Regions from separate parts of the Noviherbaspirillum sp. L7-7A genome, predicted to be linked through region 3. Evidence: predicted binding sites of a transcription regulator. Region 3 holds the regulator's gene; each other region holds the start of a gene.

Region 1 (5,239 bases), on a different contig from region 3:
GAACTTGGTGCCCACGGCCTTGCCCAGGCCGACGGTCAGAATCTGGTCTTCCTGCTTGGAGCCGGTGCCGCCCATCTTGGTCTTGTTGGGTCCGGCTGCCTTTACGCCTGCAGCAAAATCCTGCGCCGTCTTGTAGGGTGAATCGGCGTTGACCCACAGCACGAACTGGTCAAGCGCCATCATGGATACCGGCGTCATGTCGCGCCAGCTGAAGGGAACGCCGGTTGCCATCGGCGTGGTAAACAGGTTGGACAGCGTGATGACAATCTTGTGCGGGTCGCCCTTGGCGCCCTTGATTTCGAGGAAGCCTTCGGCCCCGGCGCCGCCAGACTTGTTAACCACGATCATCGGTTGCTTCATCAGCTTGTTCTTGACGATCACGCCCTGGATTAGGCGCGCCATCTGGTCGGCGCCGCCGCCGGTGCCGGCCGGCACCACGAATTCCACCGGTTTGGTGGGCTCCCATGCCAGTGCGGGCGCGCTCGCGAAGGCGGCAGCCACTGCCAGCGCGCACCCGGCAAATTTCAGTGAACCGCTGATGACCCTTGAATGCAATGTCTTACCCATTTCAGTCTCCGTCGTAGTTGTATTGTTGGACCAGCATGCTGCTGGCATTGCCGTTTGCCGCATTGGAATCTAACCGGCCTTGTTCGGATATTTTTCCGATTCATGGATGGGTACAAAAATACTGGACAACTTTGGAAAAAATTAAATTGACCGATGTCAATTTTCCAAATTTTCCCGGTGCAGATGGGATTACCAAAGCAGGGCCGGTATCGGCTTTCCGGGATAGGTCTCTGATACAGAAACCGCGTTTACTGTTTGGCTGCTGGGGCAGCAAAAACAACTCGTCAGGTAAAGGGGGTGTGCGGACCGAGCCGCCGCATCGCCAGCGGATATGACGGCAGGGACATGAGGGACCGAGCTATTCTGGTTTCTACTGTGTAACCGGGCTGATTCATGAACTTGGTCTCCTCGTTCAATGCGCGGCGGCCATGACAGCATGCTACTGTCTGCAAACCGCCCTTCCCGCTTGGCCGGCTTCCACAGCATCGAGTAGCAAGGATGCGATCCGTATTGTGGACTGCCGGTGATGTGCCTGATGGCTACTGGTAACCTGGCACTGATTCTCAAAGAACGCTCGCGCTTTCTCCTTGATCGCGGTTAAGTTTCCAAAATTCCGCAAATTTAACTGGGCGCCTGGCTTTCCCCACTTGCGCAACCGGTTGGCGGTAATTTATTTTCGCCCTTTGCTAACAGGCTTTTTTCTATGTCCCTGTACCTGCTTGCGGATTCTTCCTTGCCGGACCGCAGGCAAAAACTCATGTTGTCAAACTTGACCCTGGTCAATGAGAAAAAAGCCCGGCCGTCGCTATGATGGCCGCAACCTGACCCCGGGGCATCCTGCGGCGCGGGTCGGCAGACAAGCTGCCTGGCCATATCCCTTTATGGCGAGCGACACGCATAAAACATACAGAGGAGAACGCATGTCTTCAGTACTGAAAAAGACCGAGACCGACGAGACCACCCTGCTGAAAGAGCAGAGCCAGGAGGCAGGCCAGGCGCAGGGCGCGGACGTTGCCGAGCAGACCGACGGCTTCCACGTGCTTCTCGATGCATTGAAAGCCAATGACGTCGAGACCATTTACGGCCTGGTCGGCATCCCCATCACTGACCTGGCCCGCCTGGCGCAGGCCGAGGGCTTTCGCTTCATCGGCTTCCGCCATGAAGCCAATGCCGTCAATGCCGCCGCCATCGCCGGCTACCTGACCAAAAAGCCCGGCATCGCCATGACCGTTTCCGCACCCGGCTTCCTCAACGGCCTGGTCGCGCTGGCCAATGCCACCGTGAACTGCTTCCCCATGATCATGATCTCCGGCTCCTCCGAGCGCGAGATCGTTGACCTGGCCCAGGGCGACTATGAAGAGCTCGACCAGCTCAATGCCGCCAAGCCTTATGTGAAGGCCTCCTACCGCATCAACCATATCGAGGACATCGGCATCGGCGTGGCGCGCGCCATCCGCGCTGCCGTCTCCGGCCGTCCCGGCGGCGTCTATCTCGACGTGCCGGCCAAGCTGCTCGGCCAAGCCATGGATGCCGCCGCCGCCCAGCGCTCCATCGTCAAGGTGGTCGACCCGGCACCGGCCCAGCTGCCCGCACCCGACGCCATCGCCCGCGCGCTGGACGTGCTGAAGAAGGCCAAGCGCCCGGTCATCATGCTCGGCAAGGGCGCCGCCTATGCCCAGGCCGATGCCGACATCCGCGCCTTTGTCGAGCGCACCGGCATCCCGTATCTGGCCATGTCCATGGCCAAGGGCCTGCTGCCCGACAACCATCCGCAGGCTGCCATCGCCGCCCGCTCTTACGCCCTGAAGGAAGCCGACTGCGTCATGCTCATCGGCGCGCGCCTGAACTGGCTGCTCTCGCATGGCAAGGGCCCGACCTGGGGCGGCAAGGACCACAAGGACTGGGCACAGAAGAGCTTCGTGCAGATCGATATCTCGGCACAGGAGATGGACTCCAACGTGCCCATCGATGCACCCCTGGCCGGCGACATCGGCTCCACCGTCTCGGCACTGCTGGCCGCGATCGACCAGACCGGCTTCGACAAGCCCGATGCTGCCTGGACCGGCGCCATTGCCGAAAAGCGCGATGCCAACGTCGCCAAGATGGCCAAGACCCTGTCGGCCAAGTCCGCGCCGATGAACTTCATGACCGCGCTGTCGGCCATGCGCGATGTGCTCAAGGACAAGCCCGATGTCTACCTCGTCAATGAAGGCGCCAACACGCTGGATCTTGCGCGCAGCGTGATCGACATGATGGAGCCGCGCAAGCGCCTGGACTCCGGCACCTGGGGCGTCATGGGCATCGGCATGGGCTATGCCATCGGCGCGGCGGTGACCAGCGGCAAGCCGGTGGTGGCGCTCGAAGGCGACTCGGCGTTTGGCTTCTCGGGCATGGAAGTCGAGACCATCTGCCGCTACAACCTGCCGGTGACGGTGGTGATCTTCAACAACAACGGCGTCTACAAGGGTTGCGATGTCAACCCCACCGGCGGCGCCGACCCGGCCCCCACCGTGTTCGTCAAGGGCGCGCGCTACGACATGCTGATGCAGGCCTTTGGCGGCGAGGGTTCGACCGTGAACACGCCCGAGGAACTGTCGGCGGCGCTGGCGCAGGGCATCAGTTCGGGCAAGCCCACGCTGATCAATGTGGTCATCGACGAGAACGCCGGCACCGAGAGCGGACGCATCACCCATCTGAACCCGCAGAGCGCAGCCAAGAAGAAGTAAGCACGCAACGCATCCGAGCACACCAGAGAACAACCGAGACACTCAAGGAGATAGACACATGGACAAACCGCTGCAAGGACTCAAGATCATCGACTTCACCCACGTCCAGGCCGGCCCGGCCTGCACCCAGATGCTGGCCTGGTTTGGCGCGGACGTGATCAAGGTCGAGCGCCCCGGCGCCGGCGACGTTACCCGCAGCCAGCTGCGCGACATTCCCGATGCCGACGCGCTGTACTTCACGATGCTCAACTCCAACAAGCGCTCGCTGACGCTGGACACGAAGAAGCAAGAAGGCAAGGACGTGCTGGAGAAGCTGATCAAGGAGTCCGACGTGATGGTGGAGAACTTCGGTCCCGGCGCGCTGGACCGCATGGGCTTTACCTGGGAGCGCATCCAGGAACTGAACCCGAAGATGATCCTGGCTTCGGTCAAGGGCTTCTCCGAAGGCCATCACTATGAAGACCTGAAGGTCTACGAGAACGTGGCGCAGTGCGCCGGCGGCGCAGCCTCGACCACCGGCTGGTGGAAGGGCGAGAATTCCGAGCCGACGATTTCGTCGGCGGCGCTGGGCGACTCCAACACCGGCATGCACCTGGCCATCGGCATCCTGACGGCCTACATCGGCCGCCAGAAGACGGGCCGTGGCCAGAAAGTGGCGGTATCGATGCAGGACGCGGTGCTGAACCTGTGCCGGGTCAAGATGCGCGACCAGCAGCGGCTGGAGCGGGTGGGCTACCTGGAAGAGTATCCACAGTATCCGCACGAGATGGAAGCCTTTGCCGACAAGGTCACGCCGCGCGGCGGCAATGCCGGCGGCGGCGGCCAGCCGGGCTGGATCCTGAAGTGCAAGGGCTGGGAGACCGACCCGAACGCGTACATCTACTTCACGGTGCAGGGCCATGCCTGGGAGCCGATCTGCGACGCGCTGGGCAAGCCGGAATGGAAGACCGACCCGGCCTATACGACGCCGAAGGCTCGCCAGCCGCACATCAACGAGATCTTTGCCACGATCGAGGACTTCATCAAGGACAAGACCAAGTTCGAGGCGGTGAACGTGTTCCGCAAGTTCGACATTCCGTGCGCGCCGGTGCTGTCGATGAAGGAACTGCTGGTGGACGAGTCGCTGCGCAAGTCGGGCTCGATCGTGGAAGTGGAGCATCCGGTGCGCGGCTCGTACTTCACCATTGGCAGCCCGATCAAGTTCTCGGACCTGAAGCCGGAAGTGACGGCGTCACCGCTGCTGGGCCAGCACACCGACGAAGTGCTGGAAGAGCTGGGCTACAGCGCGCAGCAGATCGCTGCGATGCATGAGGCCAAGGCGGTGTAAGCAGCACCCTGCCCTATCTCCAGAATCGCGTCCGGCTTCCGACCAGGGGCCGGACGTTTTTTTATGCCGGACCATGCCTGGACTGCATGGCCTCCTCTCCTGCTCGATGCCGGCCAGTTGCAGGGAAAATGCCTTCTTCACCGTCTGCCCTGCAAGCCGCCCTTCCCGCCGCCGTCATAAAAGACCAACGCTGGGCCTTGTCGCGGCGCATGCCGCATCCTTCCCTGAACGGTGAGATACGCGGCGATACCGGGGCGCCGCTGCCCGAACCGGCAATACGCCTGCCATGCGGCGCACCTGACCGCCCTGTCGACCGTATCCGCCAATGCAGTCCTGCACGCCCTTTCAATCGTCCCCGTCCACACGTGCGTACCAGTCATCCGGCCATTTCTTCCCTTGCCAGGGCGCTTGGCGATTCGCCCAGCGCCCTGGCGATCCTGGCCAATGACTGGTCGACCAGTTCGCTGGGCCCGATCGATGCGTGGCCCAGCCATCTGCGGCTGGCCGCATCGCTGATGACCGCTCGCCTACGGCAATGGCGCAAAGTTACATCGTGTAGTAGCCCAGTCGATTATGTCCCGCGGCGGATCACCTCATCCGGCAGGACTTGATTGACGAC
Region 2 (5,239 bases), 2.6 Mb from region 3:
GGATGCCATTGTCGGCTGTTCCTTTCCGGAAGCCGAGCAGGGCCTGAACCTGGCCCGCATGGCGGTGCTGCTGGCTGGCCTGCCCAAGACCGTGGGTGGCGTCACCGTCAACCGCTATTGCGCCTCGGGCATTACCGCGGTGGCGATGGCGGCCGACCGCATCCGCGTCGGCCAGGCCGACGTGATGATCGCGGCCGGTGTCGAATCGATGTCCATGGTGCCCATGATGGGCCATCATCCCTCGATGAACATGGGCATCTTCAAGGACGAGAATGTCGGCATGGCCTATGGCATGGGCCTGACCGCGGAAAACGTCGCCAAGCAATGGAAGGTGTCGCGCGAGGCGCAGGACCAGTTCGCGCTGGAGTCGCACCTCAAGGCCATCCGCGCCCAGCAGGCCGGCGAGTTTGCCGATGAGACCACTGCGGTGGACATCATCGAGAAATTCCCGAACCTGGCCAGCGGCGAGATCGACGTGAAGACCCGCACCGTGAGCGTGGATGAAGGCGCGCGCGCCGACACCAGCCTGGAAGCGCTTGCCAGGCTGCGCCCGGTGTTTGCCGCCAAGGGCACGGTCACGGCCGGCAACAGCTCGCAGACCTCCGACGGCGCCGGCGCGCTGATCCTGGTCAGCGAGAAGATCCTGAAGCAGTTCAACCTGACGCCGCTGGCCCGCTTTGCCTCATTCGCGGTGCGCGGCGTGCCGCCCGAGATCATGGGCATCGGTCCGAAGGAAGCGATCCCGGCGGCGCTGCGCGCGGCCAACATCACGCAGGACCAGATCGACTGGTTCGAGCTGAACGAGGCCTTTGCCGCGCAGGCGCTGGCGGTGATCCAGGACCTGGGACTGGACCCTTCCAGGGTCAATCCGATGGGCGGCGCGATTGCGCTGGGCCATCCGCTGGGGGCGACCGGGGCGATCCGGTCTGCTACGGTCGTGCATGCATTGCGTCGCAGGAATCTGAAGTACGGCATGGTGACCATGTGCGTGGGGACGGGGATGGGGGCGGCTGGCATCTTTGAACGGATGTAGGGGTGGAAGCGGTTGCGGTTGTGGAGCTTTCGCAGTTGCATTTGCTTCTGCTTCTGCCGTTGCCGTTCAAGTCCCTTGAGCGCGCCGTGACGGCGATGCCTGAAGCGGATAAGGTGCGGCGCCTTTCGTAGGGTGGAATACCCCGAAGGGGCATTCCACGGTTGGTCGATCTAGCCAGAGCTTTGCGTTTACCTATCGTTCCAAAGCCAAAGCCAAAGCCAAAGCCAAAGCCAAAGCCAAAGCGACAGTGCTGCCCGTGCCTTGCCGGGTGAGGCAATGCGGCTGCACTGCCGTGGAGGCAAGCCGGGAATCCGTCCCGGCGGCCGGGTCACTTTTTTTGCTTCGCCAAAAAAAGTAACCAAAAAAAGGCGACCCGGTGATCGCGCCCTGCTGACGCAGGGTGCCCGTGCCAGCGGTGCCCGGAGCGGGGTGCGGCTAAACTCGCTACACTGCGTTTCGCTCAGACAGACGCCGCACCTTATCCGCTCCGGGCACCGCTGACACGGCGCGCTCAACGGGACTTCACTGCAACCGCAACGGCAACGGCAACGGCAACGGCAACGGCAACGGCAACGGCAACGGCAACGGCAACGGCAACGGCAACGGCAACGGCAACCGCAACGGCAACGGCAACGGCAACGGCAACGGCAACGGCAACGGCAACGGCAACGGCAGAAGCAAGGGCAGCATTAGATGCGTTGGCCCCGCCACCTCCCGAACCGCATTACGTCACAATCTTTACTGAAGAATCATCTGTTCCATCACTTACTTCATCAACAACCAGGAGACGATATGGATATCAGCATCGAACAAGCTAACGGCATCTGCACGATCCGCTTCAACCGCCCGGAGAAGAAGAATGCCATTACCGGCGCGATGTACCAGACGATGGCCGAGGCGCTGGCTGCGGCTGAGGCCGATAGCGCGGTGAGGGTGGTCGTGTTCGCCGGTCATCCCGGTATCTTCACCGCCGGCAATGACCTGGAAGACTTTCTGAAGCAGCCGCCGCAGGGCGAGAACAGTTCGGTGTTTCGCTTCATGGCCGCATTGAAGGGCGCGACCAAGCCGGTTGTGGCGGCGGTCAGCGGTGCGGCGGTAGGCATCGGCACCACGATGCTGCTGCATTGCGACCTGGTGTATGCGTCGGACAATGCGAAGTTCTCGATGCCGTTCAGCCAGCTTGGGCTGTGCCCGGAATTCGCTTCCAGCCTGCTGCTGCAACGCGTCGCCGGCTACCAGCGCGCGGCCGAGAAGCTGATGCTGGGTGAAGCCTTCCTGGCCGACGAGGCACGGCAGATGGGACTGGTGAACCGGGTGCTGCCGGCGGCTGAACTCGAATCCTTCGTGCAGGTCCAGGCCGCCAAGCTGGCAGCCTTGCCGGCTTCTTCGGTGCGTACCACCAAGCTGCTGATGAAGCAGGGCACTGCTAGCGATATCGATGCGCAGATGGCGCAGGAGGGCGAGCATTTCCGCCGCATGCTGACCGCGCCGGAAGCCAAGGAAGCATTCACCGCCTTCTTTGAAAAGCGCAAGCCCGACTTCAGCCGCTTCTCCTGACGGCCTGGCCCGCCCCGAACGGCGCTGCTGCATGGCGCGGCGTTGGGATGCCGCTGATGCGCGCATCTCAACCAACCCTTCCAGCCGTGGCACTGCGTTTCGTCAGAAGCGATAACCCACGCCCACACCGAACAGCACGGGATCAAGCTTCACCCGGCTGATCTGCTCGCCAGCCATGGAGACGTCGCTGCGTATCTGCACCTTCTTCACATCCACATTGATCGACCAGTTGCGGTTGAGCTTGACGTCGAAGCCAGCCTGCAGCGCCAGGCCCCAGCTGTTCTTCTCCAGATTGATATCGTTGTCCAGCCTGACGCCGGAAATGCGGGTGTAGTTGATGCCGGCGCCCAGGTAGGGGCTGAAAGTGGCATCGGGCAGGAAGTGGTACTGCAGTGTCAGCGTCGGCGGCAGGTGCTTGAAGCTGCCGATGCTGGTGCCATCCACTTTCACGGTGTGCTTCTGCGGATAGGTCAGCACCAGTTCGGCGGCCCAGTTCGGCGTGAAGAAGTAGGAGATATCCACTTCGGGAATCGTCTTCTTGCTTACCGTGATGAGGTCAGGTTCCGTGACGCCGCCGATCGGAGAGGAACGATCGGCCGGGTCGATATGCACGGCGCGGGCGCGGACCATCCATGGGGATTCCTGGGCGAAGGCAGCGCCGGCTGTCAGTATGGCGGCGGCGATGGCAATCGTGATGACTGTTCTTTTCATGATGCTCCCTGGTTGATTGAAACGCCGCCAGCATATTTTCCCGCTCGGGCCAGCCGGTTGATGCAGGTCAATTTTTTCCGTGGGTCAAAATTTTGTGGCGTAACAGCCACCACGCGTTTTGGGCTGTCCCGATTGAGCGTGCCGCGATATGGACACCATGAGACTGTGCCTATGTATCCGCCTCATGTCCCCAGGCGCCTGGCATCGAAGGGTGGCAACAATGTGCCGGCTTGTGCATCGCTGTGGATGAATGTCATGATGCGCAGACCCGTCCGACAGCATCCAGCCCAACCAGCAAGGAGAATCCAGCATGTTCCATGGCCTGAGTGCCTTCCCCCTGACGCCGATGAATGAAGACGCCATCGATGAAGCTGCCTTCGCACGGCTGCTTGAGCGCCTGGTGCGGGCGCGGGTCGATTCGATCTGCGTACTGGGATCGACCGGCAACTATGCCTATCTGGGCATGGCCGAGCGCAAGCGGGTCGCGGAGCTGGCGCTTGACCATGCAGCGGGCGTGCCGATGATGGTGGGCATCGGCGCGCTGCGCACCCGGGATGTGCTGGCGCTGGCCGAGCATGCGCAGAAGGCAGGGGCGGATGCCGTGCTGCTGGCGCCGGTGTCCTACCAGAAGCTCACCGACGATGAAGTCTTTGGCCTGTATGAAGCGGTAACGCGTTCCCTTTCCGTGCCGCTGTGCGTGTACGACAATCCGGGCACGACCCATTTCAGCTTCAGCGACGCATTGCATGCCCGCATCGCGCAATTGCCCCGGGTCGTTTCGATCAAGATTCCCGGCGTGCCGCTTGACGCCGGGGCGGCAAGGGAACGCGTGCAGCGTCTGCGGGCGCTGATTCCGTCGCATGTAACGATAGGCGTGAGCGGCGATGCCCATGGCGCTGCCGGGCTCAATGCCGGATGCGACGCCTGGTACTCGGCCATTGGCGGCCTCCTTGCCAGGCCGCTGCTGGCCATCACGCGTGCCGCACAGGCCGGCAATGCCGGCGAAGCCACACGCCTGTCCGGGCGCCTGCAGCCTTTATGGGCGCTGTTGCAGCGCCATGGCAGCCTGCGGGTGGTTGCGGCCGCCGCCGAACTGCTGGGCCTGGTTGCCAGCCCCAGCCTGCCCTTGCCGCTGCAGGCGCTGGCGGGAGAGGACCGGCAGCAATTGCACCGCATGCTGGAAGAACTGAAGCTGGCGGACTAAGTTTTTCCCGGCCCGAAGCTGGCAGCGGCTGCACTGTTCAGCGTTTGCCAGGCCGCTTTCCTTTCAGGACAGCAGGGACAAATGGCCCTGCCGGTCCAGCCCATAACGCTGCAGGTCGCTGGCGAGAAACAGACTGCCCTGATAGCTGGCGCGGGCTTCCGCCTCGATGTCGCCCAGTGTGGGCGCGCCATTGCGCGCTGCATCCGGCTCCTGATAGCGCGGGCTGAAATGGGTCAGCACGAGGTTGGGGATGCCGGCCTCGCTGGCAAAGCGGGCCACCGCCGCCGCCGAGCTGTGTTGCGGCCCAGGCCCTGACTTCTCAAGGCCAGCCGCGGTATAGGTGGACTCATGCACCAGCACATCGGCCTCGGCTGCCTCGGCGGCCAGCAGCGCCGGGCTGTCATTGTCGCCGCCGACGATGATTTTGCGCGGCTTTCGCGGGGCGAGCAGGTAATCACGCGCATGTATCGTGCGGCCGTCCGCCAGCATCAGGTCGCGGCCCTGCTGGATCCGGCCCCAGCCGGGGCCGGCCGGCACGGCATCGCGCCTGAGCTTGTCCACGTCCAGCTTGCCTTCCACTGTCTTTTCACAAAAACTGTAGGCATAGGACGGCACCCGGTGCGACAGGGCAGTGGCCCGCACATCGAGGTCGGGCAACGGCTGCGCATCCGCCAGCGCTTCCACATTGATGAATTGCAGCGGATAGGGCAGGCGCAGTTCGGTCGTTTCCAGCA
Region 3 (5,239 bases):
CCTACCAGCAGGAACTCAAGCAGGCCGAGGCCGACTATGGCCCGCTGTTTGCGAAGTACCAGCAGCAGGACCTGAAGGCGGTGGCCGCCGACCCGCAGGCCCGCGCCATCGGCGAGCGGCTGTTCCTGACCTATTGCGCGCAGTGCCATGGATCCGATGCCCGCGGCAGCAAGGGCTTTCCCAACCTGGCTGACAATGATTGGCTGCATGGCGGCGAGCCCGACGTGGTCAAGACCACCATCATGAACGGCCGCAACGGCATGATGCCGCCCATGGCAGCCGCGGTCGGCTCGGAAAAGGATGTGGAGAATGTCGCGCACTATGTGCTGAGCCTGTCGGGTTCGACCTCCGACCCGATCAAGTCGGTGCTGGGCAAGCCCAAGTTCTCCGCTGCCTGCGCCGCCTGCCATGGCGCCGATGGCCATGGCAACCAGATGCTGGGCGCGCCCAACCTGTCGGACAAGACCTGGCTGTATGGCGGTAGCGCCGACACCATCATGGAAACCATCCGCAAGGGCCGCACCAACACCATGCCCGCGTTTAAGGATTTCCTCGGCGAGGCGAAGGTGCATGTGCTGGCCGCTTATGTCTGGGGCCTGTCCAATGTCAAGGGAGCGGCTCCGCAGTAAAGGCCGCACTGAGCCGCGCTGGCCGGAAACGGCCAGCCAAAGTTAAAGAGCATTGAAATGAGCAGCAATACCACGCCCGAAGTGGCGGTTGTGAAGATGTATGCGGCGCGCGAGGAAATCTATGCGCGCGAGGTGCAGGGGCGCTACGCCAGCCTGCGCTGGATCTGTGTGTGGCTGACGCAGATCCTGTTCTACGGCCTGCCGTGGATCAACTGGAACGGCCGCCAGGCAGTGCTGTTCGACCTGCTGGCGCGCAAGTTCTACATCTTCGGCATCGTGCTGTGGCCGCAGGACTTCATCTACCTGGCCGCGCTGCTCATCATCTCGGCCTATCTGCTGTTCCTGGCCACGGCCATTGCCGGCCGGGTCTGGTGCGGCTTCGCCTGTCCGCAAACGGTCTATACCGAAATCTTCATGTGGATAGAGCGCAAGATCGAAGGCAGCCGCAGCGCCCGCATGCGCCTGGACCGCCAGCCGGCCTCGCTGGAAAAGTTTGCCCGCAAGTTCGGCAAGCATGCCGCCTGGGGCGCGGTGGCGCTGTGGACCGGCTTCACCTTCGTCGGCTATTTCACGCCCATCCATACGCTGGCGCGCGAGGTCGTCACCCTCGGGCTGGGCCCGTGGGAGTGGTTCTGGGTGCTGTTCTACTCCTTTGCCACCTACGGCAATGCCGGCTGGATGCGCGAGCAGGTCTGCAAGTACATGTGCCCGTATGCACGCTTCCAGAGCTCGATGTTCGACAAGGACACGCTGATCATCACCTACGATGAAAAGCGTGGCGAGCCGCGCGGCGCGCGGGCCAAGAGCGCCAGGGCGGATGGCGGTGCGCTGAAGGCGAAGCTGGGCGACTGCATCGACTGCAGCATGTGCGTGCAGGTATGCCCGACCGGCATCGACATCCGTCAGGGCCTGCAATATGAATGCATAGGCTGCGCCGCCTGCGTCGATGCCTGCAACGGCGTGATGGACAAGGTCGGCTCGCCGCGCGGCCTGATCCGCTACAGCACCGACCATGCAATGAAGCAGGGCCTGTCCGGCGCCGACATCCGGCGCCGGGCGCTGCGGCCCAGGGTGCTGATCTATCTGGCCATCCTGCTGGCCATCGTCGTTGCTTTCGGCCTGTCGCTGGCAATGCGCACGCCGCTGAAGATGGACGTGCTGCGCGACCGCGGCGCGATGGGGCGCGAGATCGAGGACGGCATGATAGAGAATGTCTACCGCCTGCAGATCATGAACACGTCCGAGAGCCCGCATCGCTACCGGATCGTGGTGGACGGCCTGCCATCGCTGCGGCTTGCCGGCGCCGATGAGGTAACCCTCAATGGCACCGAGACCCGTTCCGTGCCGGTGCGGCTGCGCATCGATGGCGGGCAGGCCGGCAAGGGATCCAACAAGATACATATCGGCCTGCAGGCGCTGGATGAATCCGGCCTGCAGGTCAGGGAAGAAGCGGTCTTTTATGTGCCGCGCTGAAGGAGAATGCAAATGCCATCCATGAATACCCTCGAACGTCCCGCCACACCGTGGTACAAGCACCGCTGGCCCTGGCTGATCATGCTGGGTCCGTTCCTGGTGGTGCTGGCGGGCAGTTACACGATCTGGCTTTCCTACTCGCAGCAGGATGCGCTGGTGGTGGGCGACTATTACCGGCAGGGCAAGGCCATCAACCAGGACCTGCGGCGCGACCAGGCTGCCAGCCGGCTGGGGCTGTCGCTGGCACTGCGCTACGATGCCGCCGCTGGCCGGCTGACAGGCACGATGCGCGGCGCGCAGGGCATTCCGCGGGGCGCGATGACGCTGCGCCTGGTCCATTCGACCCGTCCGGAAAAGGACATCGTGCTGCCGGTGGTGGCGGATGCAGAAGGCAATTTCGGCGTGAGCCTGCCGATGCTGGAAATGGCGCGCTGGCAGGTGATGCTGGAAGACCAGGGCCGCAGCTGGCGCATCAACGGCGTGTGGCCCTGGCCGCAGCAGGCCTCCGTGGCGCTGTCGGCCGACCAACCCTGAAGGAGGCACAGATGCGGCGTCTGGCAATGGTGATCCTGTGGCCGTCCTTCCTGGTGGCGGCGATGGCGGAAGGCTTTTTCTTTTCCCTGCTCGATCCGCAGGACCTGCACCTGGGCGGCGTGGAGTTCACGCTGTCGCCGCTGGCAGCCTACACGGTGGGATTTTTCCTGTTCTGGCTGTTCTGCTCGCTGGCTGCAATGCTCAGCTATTACCTGGCCAATGTGCCGGCCGACCGCCAGCCGCCGCTATGACAGCGACATTGGCGGCATCACGCTAGTCGCATTTCTCGGTGCCGGCTGCCATCGCCTTCAGGCGGGCCGGATCGAGGACCACGATCTCGCGGTTGCTTACCTGCAGCACGCCCAGCTTCTTGAAGCGCGACAGCAGGCGGCTGATGCTCTCGATGGTCAGGCCGAGATAATTGCCGATTTCCTCGCGCGACATGCGCAGCTGGAAGGCGGTGGAGGAATAGCCGCGGGCGGCATAGCGCGACGTCAGATTGACCAGGAAGGCGGCAAAGCGCTGGCCGGCGCGCATATTGCCCAGCAGGAGCATGACGCTCTGCTCGCGCGTGATTTCCTGGCTCATCATCCGGTGGAAATGGTGCAGCAGCGTGGGAATGTGGCTAAACAGTTCTTCCAGGCGGGCGAACGGAATGTCGCAGACTTCGCTGTCTTCCAGCGCCACCGCCGAGCAGTGATGGCGCTCGGTGCCAATGGCGTCCATGCCGAGAAGCTCGCCCGCCATCTGGAAGCCGGTGATCTGCTGCTCGCCGCTGACGTTGATCTGGAAGGTCTTGAAATGCCCGAGCCGGATCGCGTACAGGTTGGTGAACGGGTCGCCCATGCGGTAGAGATGGGTGTCGCGCGGCACCTTGCGCCGGCGTCCGATGATGGCGTCGAGGCGCGACATGTCGGCATCGTCAAGCCCCATAGGCAGGCAAAGCTGGTGCATGCTGCAGGCCGCGCAGCTTGCCTTCAGGGCATTGACGTTGATGGGTGCTGGCTGGCTGCTGACTGGAATGGACTGGATCATGGTCGCCAATGATATATCTCAAGCCGTTGGAAACACGAAACGCTACGGTATGAAACGTGTCGCAGTACTGATCTGCGGATTAGAACGGTTGGTACGGCGAAGTGTAGCAAACACATCGTAACGCGGATACAACAGATATTAGCTGTTTATCAAATAGTTAAGTGGAATGACGCTTGTGTTCGCCAGCGCACAGTCGGTCTGCGGAAAAATCGGTATCTTTTTTGCACGATGTGGCTGTGCTGGTGCTACTCCCTTTCTTCACTCTCAACGACTGGATGCGCAAAATGAAAAAAATGTTCACGCTGTTGGCACTTCCCCTGGCTCAGGCCGCGATGGTTTCGGCTTTCGCGCAAGCGCCTGCCGCCACTTCCACCGACCCATCGGCCAGCCAATCCCGCGCCGAAGTCAAGTCAGGCGCCAGCGCGGCGAATACGAACCGGGTCAATGAATTCAGTGACCGTCCGGGCGCTGCGGTGAAGGGCAGCGGCACCAGCCGCGCCGAGGTCAAGTCCGGCGCCAGCGCCGCCGATATCGACAAGGTCAACCAGTTCGAGGACAAGCCTGCTCGTAACTCCGGAGCAAGCCGCAGCCGCGCGGAAGTCAAGGCCGAGCGCAACGCCGGCGCCGGCCAGCTGCGCGCCAATACCGAAGTGCCAACGCCCGGCACTTCGTCGCAGCCGAATCTGCGCAATCCGAAGGCGCTGACGCCGGAAGAGCGCGCCGCCCGCCGCGAGGCACGCAAGCAGCGCACCGCCGAACGGCGCGCCAAGCGTAGCGCTGACGCCACCGCAAGGCCGGCTGGCAGCGAAGGCACCCGTATCATGCCGGCCGATGGCGGCGCTGGCGGCGGCAACCCGGCTCCAGGCAAGTAATTCAGGTCGTTGCCGGGACTTTCCCGGCACGGTTTGCAGAAATGGCACGGCGCGCATGACGCGCCGTGTTGCATTACAGTATCGGTTTTTCACTGGCAGCTTGCGGCCACACCATGAAGCTTTCCGTTCTTGACCAATCCACCGCTGTCAGCGGCCGGCCCCAGACCGATGCCATCGCCGAGTCGCTGGCGCTGGCCCGGCATTGCGACGGGCTCGGCTACCATCGCTACTGGGTATCCGAGCACCATCACAGCGGCAGCATCGTCGGCAGTGCGCCGGAGGTGCTGATGGCGGCCATCGCTGCCACCACCTCACGCATCCGGGTCGGCAGCGCCGGCGTGATGCTGCCGCATTACTCGGCCCTGAAAGTGGCGGAACAGTTCCGGGTGCTGGAAGGCATTGCGCCCGGCCGCATCGACCTCGGCATCGGCCGGGCGCCCGGTTCGGACCGTCTCACCGCCTATGCATTGAATCCGGACGCCGGCCAGGCTGCGGAACGCTTTCCACAGCAGGTGCAGGATCTGCAGGCCTGGGTCAGCGGCATGCCGCTGGCGCCCGGCCATCCGTTTGGCGCCAGCCGCGCCCATCCGCAAGGGCCGACTTCGCCGGAGATGTGGATACTGGGAAGCTCGAACTATGGCGCCCAGCTGGCGGCGCATTTTGGCTTGCCCTATGCCTATGCCTATTTCTTCAGCG

Evidence for each region. Region 3 encodes FNR, which switches genes on or off when oxygen is low (the NO sensors DNR and NnrR bind a similar motif). Its sites were predicted from a motif close to TTGATNNNNATCAA; they were not measured.
Region 1: a site for FNR is predicted at 1,337-1,350, ahead of oxc (oxalyl-CoA decarboxylase). Genes of this name have one in related genera too.
Region 2: a site for FNR is predicted at 3,359-3,372, ahead of KTQ42_RS00520 (OmpW family outer membrane protein). Genes of this name have one in related genera too.

What each region holds. Positions count from the first base shown of each region.
Region 1 covers NZ_JAHQRJ010000003.1:476,439-481,677, forward strand. Annotated here, with positions in the region: gene KTQ42_RS23610 (tripartite tricarboxylate transporter substrate binding protein) at 1-567, opposite strand, end outside; gene KTQ42_RS23615 (hypothetical protein) at 603-902, shown strand; gene oxc (oxalyl-CoA decarboxylase) at 1,488-3,293, shown strand; gene frc (formyl-CoA transferase) at 3,352-4,620, shown strand.
Region 2 covers NZ_JAHQRJ010000001.1:101,135-106,373, forward strand. Annotated here, with positions in the region: gene KTQ42_RS00510 (acetyl-CoA C-acyltransferase) at 1-1,033, shown strand, start outside; gene KTQ42_RS00515 (enoyl-CoA hydratase) at 1,826-2,590, shown strand; gene KTQ42_RS00520 (OmpW family outer membrane protein) at 2,693-3,301, opposite strand; gene KTQ42_RS00525 (dihydrodipicolinate synthase family protein) at 3,612-4,505, shown strand; gene KTQ42_RS00530 (MBL fold metallo-hydrolase) at 4,569-5,239, opposite strand, start outside.
Region 3 covers NZ_JAHQRJ010000001.1:2,706,447-2,711,685, reverse strand. Annotated here, with positions in the region: gene ccoP (cytochrome-c oxidase, cbb3-type subunit III) at 1-629, shown strand, start outside; gene ccoG (cytochrome c oxidase accessory protein CcoG) at 687-2,102, shown strand; gene KTQ42_RS12355 (FixH family protein) at 2,124-2,636, shown strand; gene KTQ42_RS12350 (hypothetical protein) at 2,648-2,887, shown strand; gene fnr (fumarate/nitrate reduction transcriptional regulator Fnr) at 2,910-3,671, opposite strand; gene KTQ42_RS12340 (hypothetical protein) at 3,956-4,543, shown strand; gene KTQ42_RS12335 (LLM class flavin-dependent oxidoreductase) at 4,657-5,239, shown strand, end outside.